Linked DNA regions of Planctellipticum variicoloris. The protein of the gene in region 2 interacts with the protein of the main gene of each other region in a pairwise test. Links are inferred from orthologs where the notes say so. Each region holds a gene or a part of one and is shown on either strand. Other genes may lie near its edges.

Evidence for each region.
Region 1: the proteins of SH412_RS24840 (region 2) and ligA interact in binary tests that used the Escherichia coli proteins (3 or more experiments, as listed by UniProt). The link is inferred for Planctellipticum variicoloris from one-to-one orthologs.

What each region holds. Positions count from the first base shown.
Region 1 is NZ_CP130886.1:805,588-815,699, reverse strand. The notes cover bases 1,447-4,331. They hold ligA (NAD-dependent DNA ligase LigA), read right to left. Parts: upstream 3,976-4,331; coding sequence 1,918-3,975; downstream 1,447-1,917. Other genes in these bases: SH412_RS03155 (TolC family protein), read right to left, coding at 4,156-4,331; SH412_RS03165 (aldehyde dehydrogenase (NADP(+))), read right to left, coding at 1,447-1,623. In the rest of the region: more of SH412_RS03165, read right to left, coding at 40-1,446; more of SH412_RS03155, read right to left, coding at 4,332-6,228; SH412_RS03150 (DUF962 domain-containing protein), read right to left, coding at 6,380-6,682; SH412_RS03145 (MraY family glycosyltransferase), read left to right, coding at 7,084-8,622; SH412_RS03140 (response regulator), read left to right, coding at 8,819-9,202; SH412_RS03135 (hypothetical protein), read left to right, coding at 9,193-9,819; SH412_RS03130 (ATP-binding protein), read left to right, coding at 9,895-10,112. UniProt on the Escherichia coli protein: DNA ligase that catalyzes the formation of phosphodiester linkages between 5'-phosphoryl and 3'-hydroxyl groups in double-stranded DNA using NAD as a coenzyme and as the energy source for the reaction.
Region 2 is NZ_CP130886.1:6,348,861-6,359,714, reverse strand. Bases 4,135-7,761 are described here. They hold SH412_RS24840 (leucine--tRNA ligase), read left to right. Parts: upstream 4,135-4,438; coding sequence 4,439-7,561; downstream 7,562-7,761. Other genes in these bases: SH412_RS24835 (hypothetical protein), read right to left, coding at 7,670-7,761; SH412_RS24845 (THUMP domain-containing class I SAM-dependent RNA methyltransferase), read left to right, coding at 4,135-4,222. Also shown: SH412_RS24855 (hypothetical protein), read left to right, coding at 155-691; SH412_RS24850 (SMP-30/gluconolactonase/LRE family protein), read left to right, coding at 996-2,723; more of SH412_RS24845, read left to right, coding at 2,999-4,134; more of SH412_RS24835, read right to left, coding at 7,762-8,272; SH412_RS24830 (PVC-type heme-binding CxxCH protein), read left to right, coding at 8,538-10,854.

The DNA.
Region 1 (10,112 bases), 5.5 Mb from region 2 along the record:
CCGGCGGCACAAACGGGCTCCAGTCTGAGCCCCGGAAAATCAGGCCCCGATGTCGCCTTGCGTCCAGACGCCGTCGACCAGACGCCACGGCTTCGACGCGGCGTTCTGCTCCTTGAGGCTCGCCGGCAGTCGATGCGGACGCACGCCGTCGTAACAATGCAGCATGCCGAACCGGCGCAGCGAGGCGGGAATTCCGACCGCCGTGAACCCGGGATGCCCGGTCGCCGGGAACGGTCCGCCATGATTCATCGCAGGCGAAACGGCAACGCCTGTCGGCATTTTGTCGTTCAACAATCGGCCGACTTTCTGCCGCAGGGCCGGAGCAAGCTGGTCGTACAACGCATCGTCAGAGCCGTCGTTGGCGGAGTAAATGCAGCCGGTCAGGTTGCCTTCCAGGTGCTCGGTGATCTCAACCAGTTGAGCTGCGTTCTCCGCAACCACAATCAACGACTCGTTGCCGAACGCCTCTGTCTGGAGATCTTCCGGCGAGGCCAGAAACTGGCTGCCAGTCACACGCAGCAGCGTGTTGTGATAACTGACGCCCGTTCCACCGCCCGCACCGCCGCCAGAAACAATCTCGGCCCCGGCCGCGACCAGCGTCTGAACGGCGTCGGACAGATTTCGCAGCACACCTTCACCAAGTAACGTTCCCACCGGAGCCGCCTGGAATTTGGCGCCGATCTGCGTGATCACCGCCTCCGTCTCGGCCCCGGCGACCATCGCGACGAGCCCCGGATTCGTGCAGAACTGCCCCGTCCCCATCAGGCAACTTCCGGCGAACTGCTCGACCAGCTCGGCAGACCGCTCACGCACGGCCCCCGGCAGGAAGTAGACGGGGTTGATGCTCGACAACTCCAGGTAAATCGGTTTTCCAACTGCATCCGCCGCCGACTTGAGCGTCAGGCCGGCCGAACGCGACCCCGTGTAACCGGACGCTCCCATCAGCCGATGCGATACAAGTTTGGCGCCATCGGCATGGCTCGTCCGGTAAATGAGCTGGATGAAGCCCTTCGGCAATCCGGCCTCGTCGGCCGCAGCCTGAGCCAGTTCGGCGAACAGCCGCGTCGTCCCCGGATGTGAAGAATGGGCCTTGGCGATCACCGGATTTCCGGCCGCAACGGCGGCGGCGAAGTCGCCGCCCGCCGCGCTGTTGAAGGCAAACGGAAAATTATTCGGCCCGAAAACGGCCACCGGTCCGATCGGCCCCAGCACCGAACGGATATTCGCGTTGGTATCGATGGTCGGCAGCGCCCACGAGCCTTCGCGCGCCGCGGCGGCCGCCTGGCGCAACTGATTGGTCGTGCGGGGAAGTTCGGCGTCCTGAAGGCGGGGCGTCACCGGCAGAGCCGTTTCGCGATGGGCAATCGCGACGAAATCCGATTTCCGCGACTCAATCCTGTCCGCGAAGATTTCCAGGAACCGGGCGAAATGCTCACCGCTGAGCGACCGGGCCGCTTTGGCCGCCGCATCCGCCGCGACGATCGCCTGCTCGATTTCCGCCCAGGGGCTGACGGGATACCGTTCCGGCAGCATCTCCCGAGTTTTCGGATTGAGCGCCTGAAACGTCTCAGTGCCGACAGAGGCCGCCCATTGACCATTGATGAGGACTGGCTGCACGGACATATCGACGATCCCGATCATTTGCGGAGTGCTGCTGCGGAGGATTGCTGACGCCATCTTCCCGATGACCGGGCCGCCGTTCAACCGACTCGTGGTTTTGTTGCCGGAAAATGGTGCTCTCCATGACCACAAACAGGCAGCCGTTGATTCGCTGGCGGGTGGCCGGGTCGGGGCCTTCGACGACCCCGTCATGCAAACTGGAACGGGAAGGCCCTTCCCTGTCCTTGATTTGCGTTCCGACAGCGCCGCGGCAAGACTGGCGCATCGCGATGAGGCTTCTGCTGGCGAACGCCGGACTCAATCCACTTTCAGTAATTCTACAAACTGATCCTCCGTCAGAACCTGAACGCCAAGTTCCTGTGCCTTAGTCAGCTTGCTCCCGGCGTCGTCGCCGGCGACGACGAAGGTCGTTTTCTTCGAGACGCTCCCCGCAGGTTTTCCACCGTGGTCGTGGATGAGTTGCTCGATTTCTTCCCGTTTGAATCGCGTCAATTTTCCGGTCACAACGACTGACTTGCCCGCCAGTTTCCCTGCGGCCCGCTGGGCCGCCTTTGCCCGGGCTTCTGTCGCCGAGCCCAGATTCAGCCCCAGCCCCCGCAGGTCCTCGACGACGGTTCGGCCGACTTCGCTGTGGAGCCAGTCGAAGAGCGATTTCGCAATAACCGGCCCGACCTCGTTGACAGCCGCGAGCTGCTCTTCCGTCGCCTCCGCCAGGGCATCGAGCGTTCCGAAGTATTCGGCGAGGATCTGCGCCGTACGAGTCCCGATGTGGCGAATGTTGAGCGCTGTCAACAGGCGCCACAGGGGCCGGCCCCTGGAAGCCTCCAGGCCGGCCAGCAGTCCGTCGATCAACTTCTGCTCTTCGGCGCCGGTCGCTTTCTTGCTCCCCGCTTTATAGAGCCGGCGAGCCACTTCGTCCCGATGTTCCCCAAGTCGGTACAGATCGCCGAACGACTTCACCAGCGCGGGTGGCTGCGTCAGTTTGGCAATCAATTCCGTCCCCAGCCCTTCAATATCCATTGCCGCACGCGACGCAAAATATCTGAGGCTCTCGCGGACCTGGGCCGGGCAGGCGGGATTCGGGCAGCGGATATAGACCCCTCCTTCATCCTGCACGACCTCCGTCTGACATTCGGGACATCGGATCGGGAACTCAAACGCGCGTTGAGTTCCGTCACGGCGGTGCTCCTCCACGCGAACCACGTGCGGAATAATCTTCCCGGCCTTTTCGACGACGACCCAGTCCCCGATCTGCACTCCCAATCGCTCGATCTCATCGCGGTTGTGCAGACTGGCACGGGAAACCGTCGTCCCGGCGATTTCCACGGGCGCCAGGTGCGCTACGGGTGTCAGCGTCCCGGTCTTGCCGACCTGGACCGAGATCTCTTCGACTCGAGTGATCGCTTCGTATTTCTCCCACTTGAACGCCACGACCCAGCGGGGACTCTTGCTGGTGGTTCCCATCTGTTCCCGCAACGCAAAATCGTTGACTTTGAGGACGATCCCGTCCACCTCGAAGTCCAGCGCATGGAGATTCTGCATCAGCTCCTGGGTGTACTCGCACGCCGTGGCGAAACTCGGGCGGACCGCGGTTCCCGGCACCATCGGCAGGCCCATCCTGCCGATGGCCTCCAGGAACTGCCAGTGCGTAGCGAACTCCGCCCCTTCCAGCAAACCGACGCTGTGGGCATAGAATCGCAATTTTCGGGCGGAACACTCCCGGGGATCCAGCAGCTTGATGGCGCCCGCCGTGGCATTGCGAGAGTTTTTCAACGGCTCTTCGCCCCGCCGTTCGTGCTCGGCGCGCAGATGGGCGAAGTCGCTGTTACTGATGAACGCCTCGCCGCGAACTTCCAGCACGCGCGGAAACGGCGATTCGAGCAGCAGCGGTACGCCCCCCATTGTGCGCGCATTGTGCGTCACATCGTCCCCGCGCCGGCCGTCTCCGCGCGTGACCGCCCGCAGCAGACGCCCCCCTTCGTAGATCAGCGACAGCGCCACGCCATCGACTTTATATTCCGCCAGCCATTCGACCGGGTCAGGGCCGATCTGTTTCACGACCCGCGCGCCGAACTCCGCCAGTTCCTCCTCGTTGTAAACATTATCGATCGAGAGCATCGGCACGCGGTGCTCGACCGTGACAAAGCCTTCAATCGGCTCTCCGCCTACCCGGCGCGTCGGACTCGCCTCGTCCGCAAACTCAGGGTGCTCGGCCTCCAGGGCTTCGAGCCGCTTGTAGAGCCGATCGTACTCGAGGTCGCTGATCTCCGGCCGCGACTCGACGTAGTACAACCGGTCGTGCCGACGGATCGCGTCCCGCAGTTTTACGATTTCGTGTTGCGCCGACTTGCTCATTTTCCGGCTCTCCGCAGGCGTCACTCGACGCTGATCTTCGCTCGCAAATCGTGACGAAATTCCAGGCGGAATGCGAACGATTCGCAGCCTCCAACGAGTCGAACAAAACTGAACGGCCGGCATCCCTTTGCAGAGATCCCGGCCGTTCCAGATTTGCCGCCGTGAAACCGTCGCCCGCGACTACTCGGGAATCGTATCGACCCCCGGGGCGGCCGGCGCCGGAACGGGAGGAGGATAAGCCGCCTCTGCCGGACCGGGAGGAACCGCGGGCGTCGGAGTTTGACTTCCGGCGTTTGCGGACGACGGCGACAGATCGGTCTTGGGGAACGGCACTGGTGAGGCAAAATCGGCCGGCTGCGACTCCAGCCACTCGTTCGGCCGGGCAAAGCTGCGAGCCCACGCCCGACGAAGCGCGTCGTCCTGAGCCCCTTCCGACCAAGGACCTTCTTCGAGCGAAATCCCGCTGTTTTCCAGAGTCGTGCCTTGCCGCAGATGCAGTTCGGCGATGGCCTGGTTGTAGCGGACCACGCTGGTCACAAACGCCACTTCAGCGGCCGTCCGGTTGGACTGAGTTCGAGTCAGCAGGTCGATATTCACTCGGCCGATATCCGCCAGATTGGCGCCGCCGATATCGTAGGCCAGCTTGATGTCTCGCAACTGCCGGTCCGCGGCGATCACGCGGTCGAAGTTGGTTTTCGCGACCATATAGGCAGCGTCAATCCGCTGCACGGCATCTGCCAGTTCGTGGCTGATATCCTGCTCCTGGGACGTCAACGCCGATTTCGCCTTGATCAACTGAAGTTCGATATTCCGCAACTGCGAACGTGCCTGTCGGAAACCGATCGGCATGGCGAACTGAAACCCGAGCGTCCAGCTCGACTGCTCACCCCGCGTCAGCGAGCCGTAGGCGCTGTTGTAGCCCGAAGTATCATACGACCACAGGTCGTTGCCGAACCCGTTCAACTGATAAGACGACACGAAGTTGAGCTGCGGATTGACGACGCTCTCCGCCGCCAGACGCTGCAGTTCGAGACTCTTGATCTGCCACTTCTGACGGCGCAGCTCCGGCCGCCGCATCAGCGACTCCAGCAGTGCGGAGTCCCAATTGACCACGTACTCCGCCTGCAGCGGTGAATCGCTCGGGCGAATCAGCCGGCCATCGTTGACCGGCAGCGCCAGCAGCCGCCGAAACTGATTCTCGGTGCTGTAGATGGTGGCCAGAGCGTTCTCGACCCGCGCTCGCGTCTCCAGGTAGTTCGCTCGCGCCAGCGACTCCGAAGCGCTCCCGCCGCCCGCCGACTGCGCCACTCGCTTGGCGTTAATCGTCGTCCAGACCTGCAGCACGCTGTCGCGATTGGCGACTTCGGCGTCGTATTGCCGATAGGTCAGATACAGCTCCCAGTACAGATCCTCGACGTCCTTGACCATCTGAATCACGGCCAGCTCGAAGTCCGCGAGCGAGATGTCGACGTTGATCCGGGAAATCGATACGCCCTGACTCACGCCGGTAATCGCTCCCAGACCTGATCGGACGGGGCCGGCGATGCGGTTGTAGTCCACACCCGCCCCCGCCCACAGGGGCTGGGTATAGCTGAATTGCGCAAACCCGTTGTAGGACGACGGGTAGAGCAGCGGAGCCGGAGTATTGGTGTTGAGGTAGTTCCAGTTGTGGTTCAGCGCGACCGTGCCGCCATTGGCGAACGTCTTCTGCAGCGCCGAAGCGAACGCCGCGGTGTCGTTCTCAAGCACGAACCCCGGATTGATAAACCCGCCGTTGTTCTGCACGTTCTGCGCGCTGCCGAACAGCAGCGACGTCGTGAACTGGGCGTCGAAGTCGGCGAGGGCGGCTTCCACGCCTCGATTGCCGAACAGGAAACCCGTTTCGCGCAAGGCCGGATCGTAGACCGACGGTGCATTCGTCGGGTTGCGAAGCAGGACCCCGCCATTCAGAAACTCGCCCCGCGACCGGATCATCTTATTGTTCGCAATCGCAATCAGGACCGCGTCCTGCAGCGACAGATCCCAATACGATTCGACCTCGGCGTCCTTCACCGTCCGTGGCGCCTGAGAATACGCCACTTCGGGAGGTGTCGGATCGTCGACATTGGGATACTCGATCTCCAGCGACTTCGTCTTATAGTACTGAAGGTCCGCATCACCCAGGTAATTCAGGTGCTCCACCCCGCGACACCCGGCAAAGGCGGCGGTGGCCAGCAGCGCGTGGATCCAGCGGATCGATCGCTCGAATCGCATTCCAACCCCCTTAATCACGTCGCCGAAGAGTCGACGACGCTGCAACCGGGGGGACGATCTGCTTCGGGACTAGCGCCATACAATGACGCCGTTCGAAACCACAAATCCCGCAGGACTCTCTCATCCCGCACAAGCCGCACACCCGGTAGAGTCAGTATCGGCCCTCATTCTTTCGCTCCTTGACGGAAACAGGCCGTGGAACAATGTCGACATAGGGAAATCCAAGCGCGCGTTTGAGAACGATCACTTCCCCGGCGTCGTTCCCCTCGACCGCATGACCGGCGAACTGCAGCGCGTATCCCGCCACGAACGTCCCGCAGCCCCAGATGACGTGCCCCTCCCACAACAGCACTGCCGTCGCCAGAAACGTCAACGGAACACCGACCAGATGCAGGACCTGATTGAGCGGATGCTGGTGGCGCAACAGATAGTTTTTCACGAACCTCGTCAGCATGACCAATCCTCGCCGCAGTTGAGTGTTTCACCGCACGACCGCTTCGGCCGACGCGACTTCCAAAACGGTCCGCCAGACCGTATCCATCGTCCGGTCGCGCCCCCCGGCAGGGTTTCACACCCGCCGCCTGGCGTGAAACGCCAAAGATCAGCCGGTCTTCGATGCGAATCGGCAGACTCTGCCCGTATTGAGATTGACCAGTGCGAATCGACCACTATACTCCGCCCCTCCAATCGCTGACCCATTGACGAAAACGGCAGCCCGAGGCCGGCTGCCACAGTTTCCGCGACTTGTCGTGCGGCGGATCGCTGCGTATTTCGCGCCGCAGGACTCCCATCTGTGACGCGACTGACTGGTGGAGGCACGGCCTCCCTGATCGCCCGCATCAAGGGCTGTTGCCGATGAATTTCGATGTCCGCTACGCCCTTCCGCTGTCAGCCTTCGCGCTGAGCGTCGCTTTCACCGCAGTGGCCCGCGTGCTGGCTTCGAGGTTGGGCTTCCTCGATCGCCCGGACGGCGGTCGCAAGAATCACCATCAGGCGATGCCGGTCCTGGGAGGAGTCTCTTTCTTTTCCAGCATGCTGCTGGTCCTCGGGCTTTCGCTGCTTCTCCCCAGCTCCTGGCTGGCAACCCCCGACAGCCGGCAAATGGTGATCAGCCTCCTCTCGTCCGGCGTCTGTTTCTGCGCACTGGGCGCCTGGGATGACCGCTGGCCGCTCAGACCGCGCACAAAACTGCTCGGCCAGATCCTCTGCTGCCTGCCGTTTGCGATGCTGGGACGAACGATCCCCGCGCTGACTATTCTCGGGATCAGCATCGATCTCGGCTGGTTTGCGATTCCCTTCACCGTCCTGTGGCTGACGACCTGCTCGAATATCGTGAACCTGATCGACGGCCTCGACGGCCTGGCTGCAACGATCGGCACGATCGTCATGCTGACGGTGGCGAGCCTGTTTCTTGCCGCGGGCGAAGCCGAGCATGGCGTCACCGCGCTGATCCTCGCGGGAAGCCTGGCGGGATTCCTCGTCCACAACTGGCCCCCCGCGCGAATCTTCATGGGCGACGCCGGCAGCCTGACCACCGGCTTTCTGGCGGGCGCGCTCGCGATCGAAGCCTCTTCCAAAACGGCGGCCGGGTTTACGCTCGCGATTCCGCTGGTCCTCATGAGCATCCCGCTCTTCGACACCACGATGGCCATCGTCCGTCGAAAACTCACCGGGCGCGGCATCGGCGTCGGCGACCGGGGGCACATTCACCACCGACTGCAGGATCGCGGCCTGACCCGTTCGCAAGCGCTCCTGGCCATTACCGGACTGAGCCTCCTCATGGCCACCGCGGCCACGCTGAGCGCCGTGCTTGAAAGTGAAACCGTCGGGCTGGCCATCTGCCTCGGCACGCTGGCCCTTCTTGTCGTCGGCAGAGTCTTCGGATATCACGAGACGATCCTGTTCTTCCGCTATCTCCAGGAAATTGGCGTTCTGCTGCTCGATACCTCCGGCGTCCTGCAGACGCGATTGCTCGTCGCCCGACTCGGAAACTCCGATCCGCAGCTTCATATGGATCTCTGGCAGGCAGTGGTCGATCGCGTGGAACGCATGGGAGGCGATTGCCTTCGGTTTCAGTGCCGGGACGCCTCCGGGCGACCTGTCGGCGAAGACCAGAACTGGACGACCGACTCGTCAGCGGATCCCGGCGAGGCCCGCTGGGGATTCCAGTTCTCGCTGCGCCGCGAAGACGGCTCACGCGCAACGCTCGCCGCCGAAGGGATGACGCAACCCCACTCCGGCGGCCCCCGCGTCGACGACCTTCACCGCCTGTTCGCCTCCGTCTGCGGGGAACTTTCCGCCGACCGCGATTCCAGTCTCCGGACTCCGGAATTCGCCCCAGGCGCGGACCAGTTCGCCCCCGCCGCTTCGGATGTCCGACGACGGGCCGCCTGAGCGCCCATGTAGCCGGTGATTCCGGCACAATCGACCTATCCGGCGGAAACTCTGCCCAGACCCGCAGATTCGTTGCATCGACCTCTCCCGACACCCGGCCTCCGAAGCGTTCCGGCATAATGTTGTGCAGAGCGTTCGCGGTCCCAAGCGTTGCCGCTGCGGCAGCCGGATCACGCGGATACGGGAGTCCGGTGACATGACCACGATTCTGATTGTCGACGACTCGAAGTTCAGCCGCGGTAGAGTTGCGTCGGCGCTGGCTCCGCTCGGACACCAGTTCGTCGAAGCCGACAATGGCGCAAGGGCGCTGGAGTGCATTCGCCAGCAGCTCCCGGATCTGCTCATCACAGACCTCCTGATGCCCGAGATCGACGGATTCGGTCTGCTGACCGCGTTGCAGCAGGAGGGCCTCCAGGTTCCCGTGATCGTAATCTCAGCCGACATTCAGACCACTTCTCGCGCCCGAGCGATCGAGCTCGGAGCGACCGATTTCATCAACAAGCCGTTTCAACCCTCCGACTTGCTCCAGTTGGCGTCCCGCGCACTCCGCGCCGCCGAGGAGCTCCCGATATGTCGTTGATTACTGCCCTGCGCGGACGATTCGACGCCAGTCAGCTCGACGTACTCTCAGAAATTGTCAACATCGGAGTCGGACGATCGGCGGCGTCCCTGAGCGAATTGATCGGCGCCCGCATCGAACTGCAAGCCCCGGAAGTCCGGCACTGCACGACGAAGGACCATCAGACGTGGCAAACCGCAGTGGCCCACGAATCTTCCACGCTGATCGTGCAATACTTCCGCGGTCCGGTCAGCGGCAAAGCCGGACTCCTGTTTGATGAGCGAAGCAGCCTGCTGCTGGCCCAGTTGCTCGCGAATCTCGATACCCCCCCCGACGATCTCGACATCGAAATGAGCGGCACGCTCCTCGAAGTCGGCAACATCGTGCTGAATGCAGTCCTGGGCTCGCTGTCGAACCAGATGCGCGCCGAACTCAGCTATTCCATCCCCATGATCGTCGCCGGTCGCGATATCGCAGATGACCAGGAAATCCTGACCGACGACGGAGACACCTCCGACCTGCTGCTCGCCGATATCGAGTTCGGCGTTGCGGAACACGCCATTCACGGCTCAATCGTCATCGCCTTTGCGCTGGGATCGGTTGAGGAGCTGCTCGCCTCGGTGGGAGAGTTACTGTAGACGGCGCCGGAGAACTCCGAGCGGAAGCTCTTGCAATCGCGTGATCGACGGAAACCGCTCTTCGAGGCGTATCTCGTGGCTCCAATCCTGTTCGCCTCCAGCCCGAGAGCCGACTCGTCCTCTCCAGGGCGTTCATCGACGGAAAACCTTCAGGTCCGCGATTTGCTGGACCATGTCCCCGTGGGGCTCTGTCTCATCGACGAAGCACTGACCGTCGTCGGCTGGAACAGAGCTCTCGTCGAATGGACCGGAATCTCCGAACGGGAGATCCGGGGCCGCCGGCTCAGCGACCG
Region 2 (10,854 bases):
GCTTTGCGATGGACGTGTCTTTCAGCGAGGACCACACGCTACAAGGACTGAGGGACGTGCCACCCACGACCGGGCATGTTACGACGCGCGGCCGGGCACAGCCGGCCCTGCGTTCTCAGATGTTCTGGTTCGACGTCAGCGGGAGGCCGATCTGATGGGACGCGGATTTGTCGAGTACACGCACGCCGTCTCGGGCCGGAAAGATTCGGTTCTCTTTTCAGCCTACTTCTACTATCAGCTCTCTGACGGTGCGAAACTAAGTGTTTTTGAGACTCCCGCCTGGTGTTACAAATGCAAGTCCTTCATCACTGCCGAGGAGATTCCTACCCTGGAATCACTCGCAGCAGAGATTGAAAAGCTGCAGGCCGGCGATCCCGAGCTCGCGAAGTTCTGGTCGTACGTGCTCGATGGCGCCCCGATTGAAAAACGCATTGAGCAGCTTCGCATCCGGTGCGGTTGGCGGCAGAGCCGCCGCAGTCCACCTCGATGTTTGGAGTGTGGCGAAACGGACATTGTCGCAACTCCATCGGCTGGCGATTCGGAATTCAAACATCCCGAGACCGGTGAGACACTGCTGGTATCGGGTTACGGATGGACAGACCTTCTGCCCTTCATCGTCGAATTCACTCCCGAAGGAGAGCGCATTGGCGAGCAAACGTTCGATGACTGGGAATTCGACATCATCAGATAAGCGGACGCAGAAATAGGGCCGGCTGTGCCGGCCGGACGTGAACCAACAAACAAACTGTCTTATGAGGGGTGGCACGTCCCTGAGTCTTCGATGGGGGTGGTTGTTGGCGAAAGACACGCCCATCGCAAAGCCTCTGAGACATGCCAGCCTGTGAGTGACGCGGCCCTCAAATGTTGAAGAGAGGCCGGCACAGCCGACACTACGAATCCGTCACCCGCTCGCTCCCCACTGGATTTCTTCCCGCCAGTCAGCCAAGCTCGTTTCACTCTGTGAAACCATCTCCCCTGCTGCCGGAGTTTCTCCTATGACGCGCCTCTGGACCTCCTTCGCCCTGCTCGCCGCGCTGATTGGCACGGCGTCCGCCTTCGCCCAGGACACCTACCCCGAGCATCCCGACTCCAAACGCCAGGAAGGCGTCCCCCAAGGGAAGATCGAGGGCCCGTTCCCGTGGAAGAGCACGATCTTCCCCGGCACCGTCCGCGATTACTGGGTCTATGTCCCCGCCCAGTACGACGGCTCCAAGCCCGCCTGCGTGATGGTCGTCCAGGACGGCCTCGGCCTCGCCAACGGCTGGAAGGTGCCGATCGTCCTCGACAACTTGATCCACAAGAAAGAGGTCCCGGTCACGATCGGCATCTTCGTCAGCCCCGGCGTCGTCCCCGCGCCGCACGATAAGGCCCAGCCGCGGTTTAATCGCAGCTTCGAATACGACGGCCTCGGCGACCGCTACGCCCGCTTCCTCATCGAAGAGGTCCTCCCCGAAGTCGGCAAGACCTACAAACTGAGCCAGGATCCCAACGACCGGGCCATCGCCGGCTCCAGCTCCGGAGGCATCGCCGCCTTCACCGCGGCCTGGGAATGCCCGGACGCCTTCCGGCGGGTCTTCACCGGCGTCGGGACCTACGTCGGCCTCCGCGGCGGCAACGAGTATCCGGTCCTCATCCGCAAGTCCGAGCCGAAGCCGATCCGGGTCTTCCTGCAGGACGGCTCGAACGACAACAACATCTTTGCCGGAAGCTGGTGGGTCGCCAACCAGGACATGCTGGCCGCTCTCGAATGGGCCGGCTACGACGTCAACCACGCCTGGGGCGAGGGTGGCCACAACGGTAAACACGCGACGGCGATCCTGCCGGACGCCCTCCGCTGGCTGTGGCGCGACTATCCGCAGCCGGTCGAGGCCGCCCCGTCCAACAAGCGGATCGAGGTCCTCATTCCCGGCGAAAACTGGCAGCTCGTCAGCGAAGGGCACGGATTCACGGAAGGCCCGGCCGTCGCGCCGAACGGCGACGTCTATTTTACGGACATCCCCAAAAACCGGATTCACAAGATCGATCCGGCCGGCAAGGTCACGGTCTTCGCCGAGGAGACCAACGGCGCGAACGGCCTGATGTTCGGCCCCGACGGCCAGCTCTACGCCTGCCAGAACAACGCCCAGCGGATCGTGCGCTACAACACCGAAGGCCAGCACGAAGTCGTCGTGACCGACGCCCCGAGCAACGACCTCGTGCTCCTCAAGACTGGCGGCGGATACTTCACCGATCCCGGCAACAAGAAGGTCTGGCACTTCACGCTCGACGGCACGAAGCAGCTCGTCGCCGAAGGGATCGAGTTTCCCAACGGCGTGATTCCCTCCGCCGACCAGACGCTGCTGTTCGTCAACGACACGCGCGGACGCTGGATCACTTCGTGGTCGATCCAGCCCGACGGCATGCTCGCCAACCGCCAGGAATACGGCTGGCTGCATCGTCCCGATCACACGGGGCAAACCGGGGCCGACGGCATGACCGTCGACACGGAGGGCCGGCTCTACGTGACGACGAATATGGGTGTGCAGGTCCTCGACCAGCTCGGCCGGGTGCACTTCATGCTCGACAAGCCCGACCCCGCCTGGCTCTCGAACGCCGTCTTCGCCGGGCCGGAGAAGAACGTTTTGTACGTGACGTGCGGCGGGAAAGTCTTCAAACGGAAGCTGAACGCCACGGGCGTCATCCCGTGGCAGGATCCGGTGACGCCGCCGAAACCGCGCCTGTAGGGCAGGCTCGCGTTTGCCGGAATGCGTCCGAGCTGCCGACGGCTGTCACGCCGTCGGCAGCTCGGACGGTGCGCCGCACACGCGATACGGCAATTTCGCGGAAGGACGGCGTTTTCCCCGTGACTCGTTCTCTGCATCTGAAGATGCTATGATTCTCCCCGCTGCCGCAAACCGGCGGCGCCTGCTCTTTCCCAACCCTCGACGAGCTGTCCTGCCGATCGGCTGTGCCCGATGCGGTCCGTCTCGCGCCCCGCCTGCTGGAAAACCTGCCTCTCATGGATCGTATCGAACTTATCGCCACCGCCGCCTTCGGACTGGAAGCTGTCGTCTCGCGCGAACTGGCCCAACTGGGCTACAACGAGCAGACCGTCGAGGATGGCCGGGTCGCCTTCATGGGCGATGCCCTGGCCATCTGCCGCACGAATTTGTGGCTCCGCTCCGCCGAACGGATTCTCGTCAAAGTCGGCGCGTTCCCGGCCCGCGACTTCGGCGAGCTGTTCGACAACTCCGTCGCCCTGCCGTGGGACCGCTATCTCCCCGTCGACGCTAAGTTTCCCGTCAGCGGCAAGAGCGTCCGGTCGATGATCACGGCGGTTCCCAGCGTGCAGGGGGTCACCAAGAAATCGATCGCGGAAAGCCTCAAGCGGACCCACCAGCGGTACTGGTTCCAGGAGAACGGCCCCGAGTTTCCCATTGAGGTCTCGCTGCTTCGCGACACCGCCACGATGTCGATCGACACCACCGGCGACGGCCTCCACAAGCGGGGCTACCGCGAATTCGCCGGTCCCGCGCCTCTCAAGGAAACACTCGCCGCGGCCCTGGTGCAGCTTAGCTACTGGCACCCCGAACGGACGCTGTGGGATCCGTTCTGCGGCTCCGGCACCATTCCCATCGAGGCGGCCCTGATCGGTCGCAACCGCGCCCCCGGGATCGCCCGCAACTTCCTGTCGGAAACCTGGCCGTGGATTCCGCGCGAGGTCTGGAAGCAGGCCCGCGACGAAGCCCGTGACCTGGAGAAGCCCGGCCTGCAGGCGCAGATTCAGGCGACCGACATCAACGGCAAAGCCATCACGATGGCCAAAAAGGCCGCCCGCGACGCCGGGGTTCCCGGAGACATCAATTTCCGCGAAATGGACGTCCTCGAATTGAAGACCAGCCGCGAGTATGGCGTCATTATCTGCAATCCGCCCTATGGCGAGCGGATGGGGGATCACGAATCGGCCGAGGCGATTTACGATGATATGCACGACGCCTTTGAGCCGCTGAAGACCTGGTCGATCTATGTGCTGACGTCGCATCCCGGCTTCGAGCGCTGTTTCCGTCGCCGGGACGACCGCCGGCGGAAGCTCTACAACGGCCGGATCGAATGCACCTATCACCAGTTTCACGGCCCGCGTCCGCCGGGGGGCTTTGTGTTCGAAGACGATGAGCGGCCGATCGTGGGCCAACCCCCGGCAGTGCAGTGCGAACCCGATACGGAGCCGCCGGCTCTTTCTTAGGGTGGATTTCGCAGTCGGGTGGCCGGGGCTGGACCGCAGGGAAGCCCCGGTCATATGTTGAGCCGACCCGGACCGGGGCATCGCGAAGACGCTCCTGCCCCGGCCACCCGATTCCGATTGAACGACCGGACCCGTTTCTCAAACTGCCGACCGTCCCGTAAACTGCGGGCTGCCTGTTCGCGGTTTCCTGATCCTCCAGATTCATCGATACCCATCATGCCCCGATACGACGCCAAGCGGATTGAAGCCAAGTGGCAGGCTCACTGGGACGAGCAGCAGACGTTCCGCACGCCCGAGCAGTCTCCTGCCAGTTCCACCGGCAAGCTGTACGTGCTGGACATGTTCCCGTACCCGTCGAGCAACGGGCTGCACGTCGGGCACCCGGAAGGCTACACGGCGACCGACATCGTCTGCCGCTACAGCCGGATGCGCGGTAAGCACGTGCTGCACCCGATGGGCTGGGATGCGTTCGGTCTGCCGGCCGAAGAGCACGCCATCAAGACCGGCACGCATCCGCGGGCGACGACCGAAGCGAACATCACCAACTTCCGCCGGCAGCTCAAGATGCTCGGTTTCAGCTACGACTGGAACCGCGAGATCGCCACGACCGACGTCGATTACTATCGCTGGACGCAGTGGATCTTCCTGCAGCTCTTTGATACCTGGTATGACGCGGACTGCATCTGGACCGGGCCGGACGGGGTACAGCGGACCGGCCGCGGCCGGCCGATCAGCGAACTGCCGATCCCCGCGGAAGTCAGCGCCCAGGGGGACGAAGCCGTCCGGCGGTATCAGGACAGCCAGCGGCTGGCCTATCAGCACGAAGCTCCGGTCAACTGGTGCCCGGCTCTCGGCACCGTGCTGGCCAATGAAGAAGTGATCGACGGCAAGAGCGAGCGAGGCAGCCACCCTGTCGAACGCCTGCCGCTGCGGCAGTGGATGCTCCGCATCACCGCCTACGCCGACCGGCTGGGGAGCGAGCTGGAAGATCTGAACTGGCCCGAATCGATCAAGTCGCTCCAGCGGAACTGGATCGGCCGGAGCGAAGGGGCGGAAGTGGACTTCGCGATCGCGGACGATCGCGAAGGAGTCGAGAGTCGAGAGTTGAGAGTTGAGAGCCAGACAGAGAAGTCCTCGTCTGCGAAGCCCGAAGCCCGAAGCCCGAAGCCCGCCATCCGCGTTTACACCACTCGGCCGGACACGCTGTTCGGCGTGACCTACATGGTGCTGTCGCCCGAGCATCCGCTCGTCGAGCAGATCACGACGCCGGCGCATCGGGCGGCGGTGGAGGCTTACCGCAAGCAGGCGTCGCTGAAGAGCGATCTCGACCGGACCGACCTGGCCAAGGACAAGTCGGGCGAATTCACCGGTGCATACGCCATCAACCCGGTCAACGGGGACAAGGTTCCGGTCTGGATCGCTGACTATGTGCTGAGCAGCTACGGCACCGGCGCCATCATGGCGGTCCCGGCTCACGACGACCGGGATTTCGAGTTTGCCAAGAAGTTCGGCCTGCCGATCCGGGCGGTGGTCGGGCCCAGTGACACCTGGCTCCGCGACCAGACCGACAAGTTCGTGAACTGGATGGGGGATGTCGGTCATGTCGTCGAGTCGGGAGCGAAGCAGATCCGCCAATGGATCGGGAAGCTGCCTCTCTCGCCGGTCCTCAAGAAGGGACTCGAATTTGCCGACCAGGCGGTTGGGAAGGCCCCCTCAGTCGACAATCTCGTCGAGGCGGTCCGGCACATCTATCTGCACGACGCCAATCAGTTTGCCGCGGCCTTTACCGACATCGGCGTGGCGGTCAATTCCGGCAAGTACGACGGTCTGCCGACGGCGGAGTTCAAGGCCCGCATCACTGCGGACCTCGAAGCGTCGGGTCAGGGGAAGAAAGCGGTCAACTATCGACTGCGCGACTGGCTGTTCAGCCGGCAGCGGTACTGGGGGGAGCCGTTCCCGCTGTGGCACGAGCTCGATGCGAACGGCCAGCCGACCGGGCTGATGCGGACCGACGCGGAAGCCGACCTGCCGGTCGTGCTTCCCGAGATGGCCGACTTCAAGCCGACCGGCACTCCGGAACCCCTCCTTTCGAAGGCACCGGAAGAGTGGCTCTACACGACCGCTCCGGACGGCGTGCGCCTGAAGCGCGAGACCAACAGCATGCCGCAATGGGCGGGGAGCTGCTGGTACTACCTCCGCTTCTGCGATCCCAAGAACGACGCGCAGTTCATCGATCCGGAGCTGGCGAAGTACTGGCTGCCGGTGGATCTCTACATCGGCGGAGCCGAGCACGCCGTGCTGCACCTGCTCTACTCGCGGTTCTGGCACAAGGTGCTATTTGACCGAGGATACCTGGAGGTGCCGGAGCCGTTCGGTCGGCTGGTGAATCAGGGGATGATTCTGGGAGACCTTGAGTTCACGGCGTTCAAGCAAGTCGAGAGTCGAGAGTCGAGAGTCGAGAGCCAGTCAGAAGAAGTGGCGGTCTGGCTGTCGGCCTCCGAAGTCACCGATGGCGTGCATGGGCCAACCAAAGCGTCCGTTGTCGCGGTGAAAGTCTCGGCCGACCAAGTGGAGAAGAAGGGGGACAGCTTTGTGCTGAAGGACCACTCTTCGATCACGGTTGACGCCCGTGCGTTCAAGATGTCTAAGGCCCGCGGCAACGTGATCAATCCCGACGATGTCGTCGCGCAGTACGGGGCGGATGCGCTCCGGCTGTACGAGATGTTCATGGGGCCGCTCGAAGCGACCAAGCCCTGGAGCATGGCGGGGGTCGAAGGGATCTTCCGGTTCCTCGGTCGCGTCTGGCGGCTGGTGGTGGATGATCGGGCGGATGAGGTGCAGCTCAACGAGACGGTCCGCGATGTTCCGCCGACGCCCGAGCAGCTCCGCGTGCTGCACCGGACGATCAAGGCGGTGACCGAGGACATCGAAAAGCTCTCGTTCAATACCGCGATCAGCCGGATGATGGAATTCGTCAACGAGTTCACCAGTCAGGACGTCCGGCCGCAGGCGATCCTCGAACCGTTCCTGCTGCTGCTGAGCCCGTTCGCGCCGCACCTGGCGGAAGAGCTGTGGCAGCTCCTGGGCCACGAGCAGACGCTGGCGTATGAACCGTGGCCGAGCTTCGATCCGGCCCTGCTCGAAGAGTCGACGGTCGAGGTGCCGGTGCAGGTCAACGGCAAGGTCCGGGGCAAGATCACCGTCGCCAAGACCGCCGATCAGGCGGCGGTCCAGGCGGCGGCAGAGGCCGACCCGGCGGTGGCGGGGAACCTGGCGGGCAAGACGATCGTCAAGGTGATCTACATCGCCGGCCGGACGCTGAATTTTGTGGTGAAGTAGGGGAATGGTCGATCGTTGATGGTTGATCGTTGATAGTCAGAAGAAGACGCTTGTCGCCTTCTCCGGCTATCAACGATAGACGATCAACCATAGACCATCGACGCCTCCCTACCCCAGCACGTCCCGCCACGTTCCGTGGCGGTGCAGTTCCCCCAGCGCGCGGACCAGTTCCGACCGGTCCGCCAGCGAGATGAACGAGAGCGTCCGCCAGGGCTGGCGTTCGATCCGCAACGTCTCCTTGCGAACGGTCAGTTTCTGAATGCTGGTCAGCTCGACGAAGAGGGCGCCGGGCAGATCGAGCAGCCAGTCGGCCGGTTCCGAGCCGTGCGGCGGCGCTCCCTCGACGGGCGGAACGGAGCCGTTCCTGTGCAGCCAGTGTCGGAGCTGCTGCAGCAGATGGTGACTCCAGAGCCCCAGCGGCGTCCGCGGTGCGGGCTGCGCCATCCAGCCGCCGCGGGGATGTTCCTGCAGGGCCGGCAGGAACAGCAGGCCGGTGGTTGTCGCCAGCAGCCGGCCGCTCGACGGCAGCGATGTCCGGAAGACGTCGACCGCTCCGAGCGAATGCACGACCGTGCCGAGCCGGGTTGTCAGTTGTTCGCGGGAGGGATCGGGCTCGGAGACCTCCAGCACGCTCGCGCAGGTCGTGCACATGTCCAGAATCGGCTCGCACCATGCGAGGCAGACCCGGCACAACAGCAGCGGCTCACTCATTGAGGAATCCAGGGTAGGGAGGACGTCACTGTAATCGGTCGCTCGCCGGGTGGCACGCCCAGAGTCTTCGATGGGCGTGGTCTTTCGAAAACCGAGGGACACGCCCTTCGCAAAGCCTCAGGGACGTGCCACCCGGAAGCCTTTCACTCGCCACTGACCACTCGCCACTCATCACCTCCTCTCCCCCCTTTCGTCTCCCCCCTCCCGCCCGGTATCATCGGCCGCACACTTTCTCCACGGAATCACTGCCTCGGAGTCGACTTCCATGAGTGTCTGGCGCACCGGTCTGGGTCTCCACATGGTCTTCTGTTCGAGCCTCCTCCTGGCGGCCGATGCGAAACCCGTTTTTGACAGCAAAGTGGTCTCGCCGGCGACGCCGGGCCAGGCGGTCAAGGTCGAGGCCGATATCGCCGGCGCGAAGGAGCTCTATCTCGTCGTTCGCGATGGCGGCGACAGCTTCGGCTGCGACTGGGCCGACTGGGCCGATGCGAAGCTGATCGGCCCTGAGGGGGAAAAGAAACTGACCGATCTGGTCTGGAAGTCGGCCACGACCGGGCACAGCCAGGTGCGGATCAACGCCAATGCCGAAGGCCGGCCGATGCGGATCGACGGTCGCGAGATCGCGAACGGCATCGGCACCCACGCCAATTCGGTGATCGCCTACGACTTGCCCGCAGGCTACACGAAATTTGTCGCGACGGCTGGTCTCGACGAAGGAGGCGTCCGTCAGGGTTGCGGCAGCACGGTGCAGTTTCTGGTCTATACGCAGCAGCCGCCCGCGTCGATTTCCCAGCCGACCGCGGCTCCCGGGCAGGGGAGCCACGAGCTGAAGGACGCCGTGGCGCAGCTCGACGTGGCGCCGGGCCTGGAAGCCAAGCTCTTTGCGGGTGAGCCGGTGCTCTTCAGCCCGTCGAACATCGACGTCGATCACCTCGGCCGGATCTGGGTCGTGGAAGTCGTCAATTACCGGCACTTCGCCAACCCGAACAATCCGGAACGGAAGGAGGGGGACCGCATCCTCGTCCTGGAAGACACCGACGGCGACGCCGTCTGCGACAAGACCACGGTCTTCTACCAAGGCCGGGACATGGACGGCGGGCACGGCGTCTGCGTCCTCGGCGAGCGGGTGATCGTCTCGGCGGGGGACAGCGTCTTCTCGCTCTACGACCGCGACGGCGACCTGAAGGCCGACGAGGGCTCCAAGGAGATTCTCTTCACCGGCATCAGCGGCGCGCAACACGATCACGGCATTCACGCCTTCGTGTTCGGCCCCGATGGAAAACTCTATTTCAACTTCGGCAACGCGGGAAAGCAGCTCAAGGACAAGGCCGGCAACCCGGTGGTCGACAAGGCGGGGAACTCCGTCAACGACAGCCGCAAGCCGTATCAGGAGGGGATGGTCTTCCGCTGCAATCTCGATGGCAGCGAAGTGGAGACCCTCGGCTGGAACTTCCGGAACAACTGGGAAGTCTGCGTCGATTCTTTCGGCACGATGTGGCAGTCGGACAACGACGACGACGGCAATCGCGGCGTGCGGATCAACTACGTGATGGAGTTCGGCAACTACGGCTACAAGGACGAGATGACCGGGGCCGGCTGGCAGTCGCCGCGGACGAATCTGGAGAGCGAAATTCCCCTCCGCCACTGGCACCTCAACGATCCGGGGGTGGTCCCGAATCTGCTGCAGACCGGGGCCGGCTCGCCGACCGGGATCTGCATCTACGAGGGAGACCTGCTGCCCGAAATTTTCCGCAATCAGCTCATCCACTGCGACGCCGGTCCGAACGTGGTGCGGGCCTATGTGACGAAGCCCGACGGAGCCGGTTACCAGGCGGAGATCGTCAACATTCTGGAAGGGGCCCGTGACAAGTGGTTCCGCCCGAGCGACGTCTGCGTGGCTCCGGACGGCTCGCTGATCATCGCCGACTGGTACGACCCGGGCGTGGGAGGCCATCGCCAGGGAGACGTCGAACGCGGCCGGATCTTCCGCGTCGCTCCTCCGGGGGTGAAGTACACGGTCCCGAAAACAGATTTCAGCACGGTCGAGGGAGCAATCGCGGCCCTGAAGAGTCCGAACCTGGCGACGCGGTATCTGGCGTGGCAGGCGCTGCACGAGTTCGGCGTGCAGGCCGAGCCGGCGCTGATCAGGGTCTTTCAGGAGGATCCGAATCCGCGAGTGAAGGCACGAGCCTACTGGTTGCTGACGAAGCTGCCCGGCCTGTTGTCGGATCAGGCGATGGGAGCGGCCAGCAAGGTATTCTGGGGAGCGCTCAAGCCGGATGGATCATCACCCGAAGAGTTCCGCGTGCTCGCGATGCGCGCGCTGCGCCAGTTGGGTATTCCGGGGACTGTCCAGCCGACGGTGCTCGAGCACTCCCCGGCCTTGCGGCGCGAAGCGGCCATTTCGTTGCGGGGAAAGACGGGTGCGTCCGCCAACGGCATCTGGACCAACCTCGCCGTGCTCTATGATGGTCACGACCGCTGGCAACTGGAATCGCTCGGCGTCGGCGCCGAAGGTCAATGGGACGCGCGCCTTGACGCCTATCTGAAACGGGTTCCCAATACCCTCACCACCAAAGCCG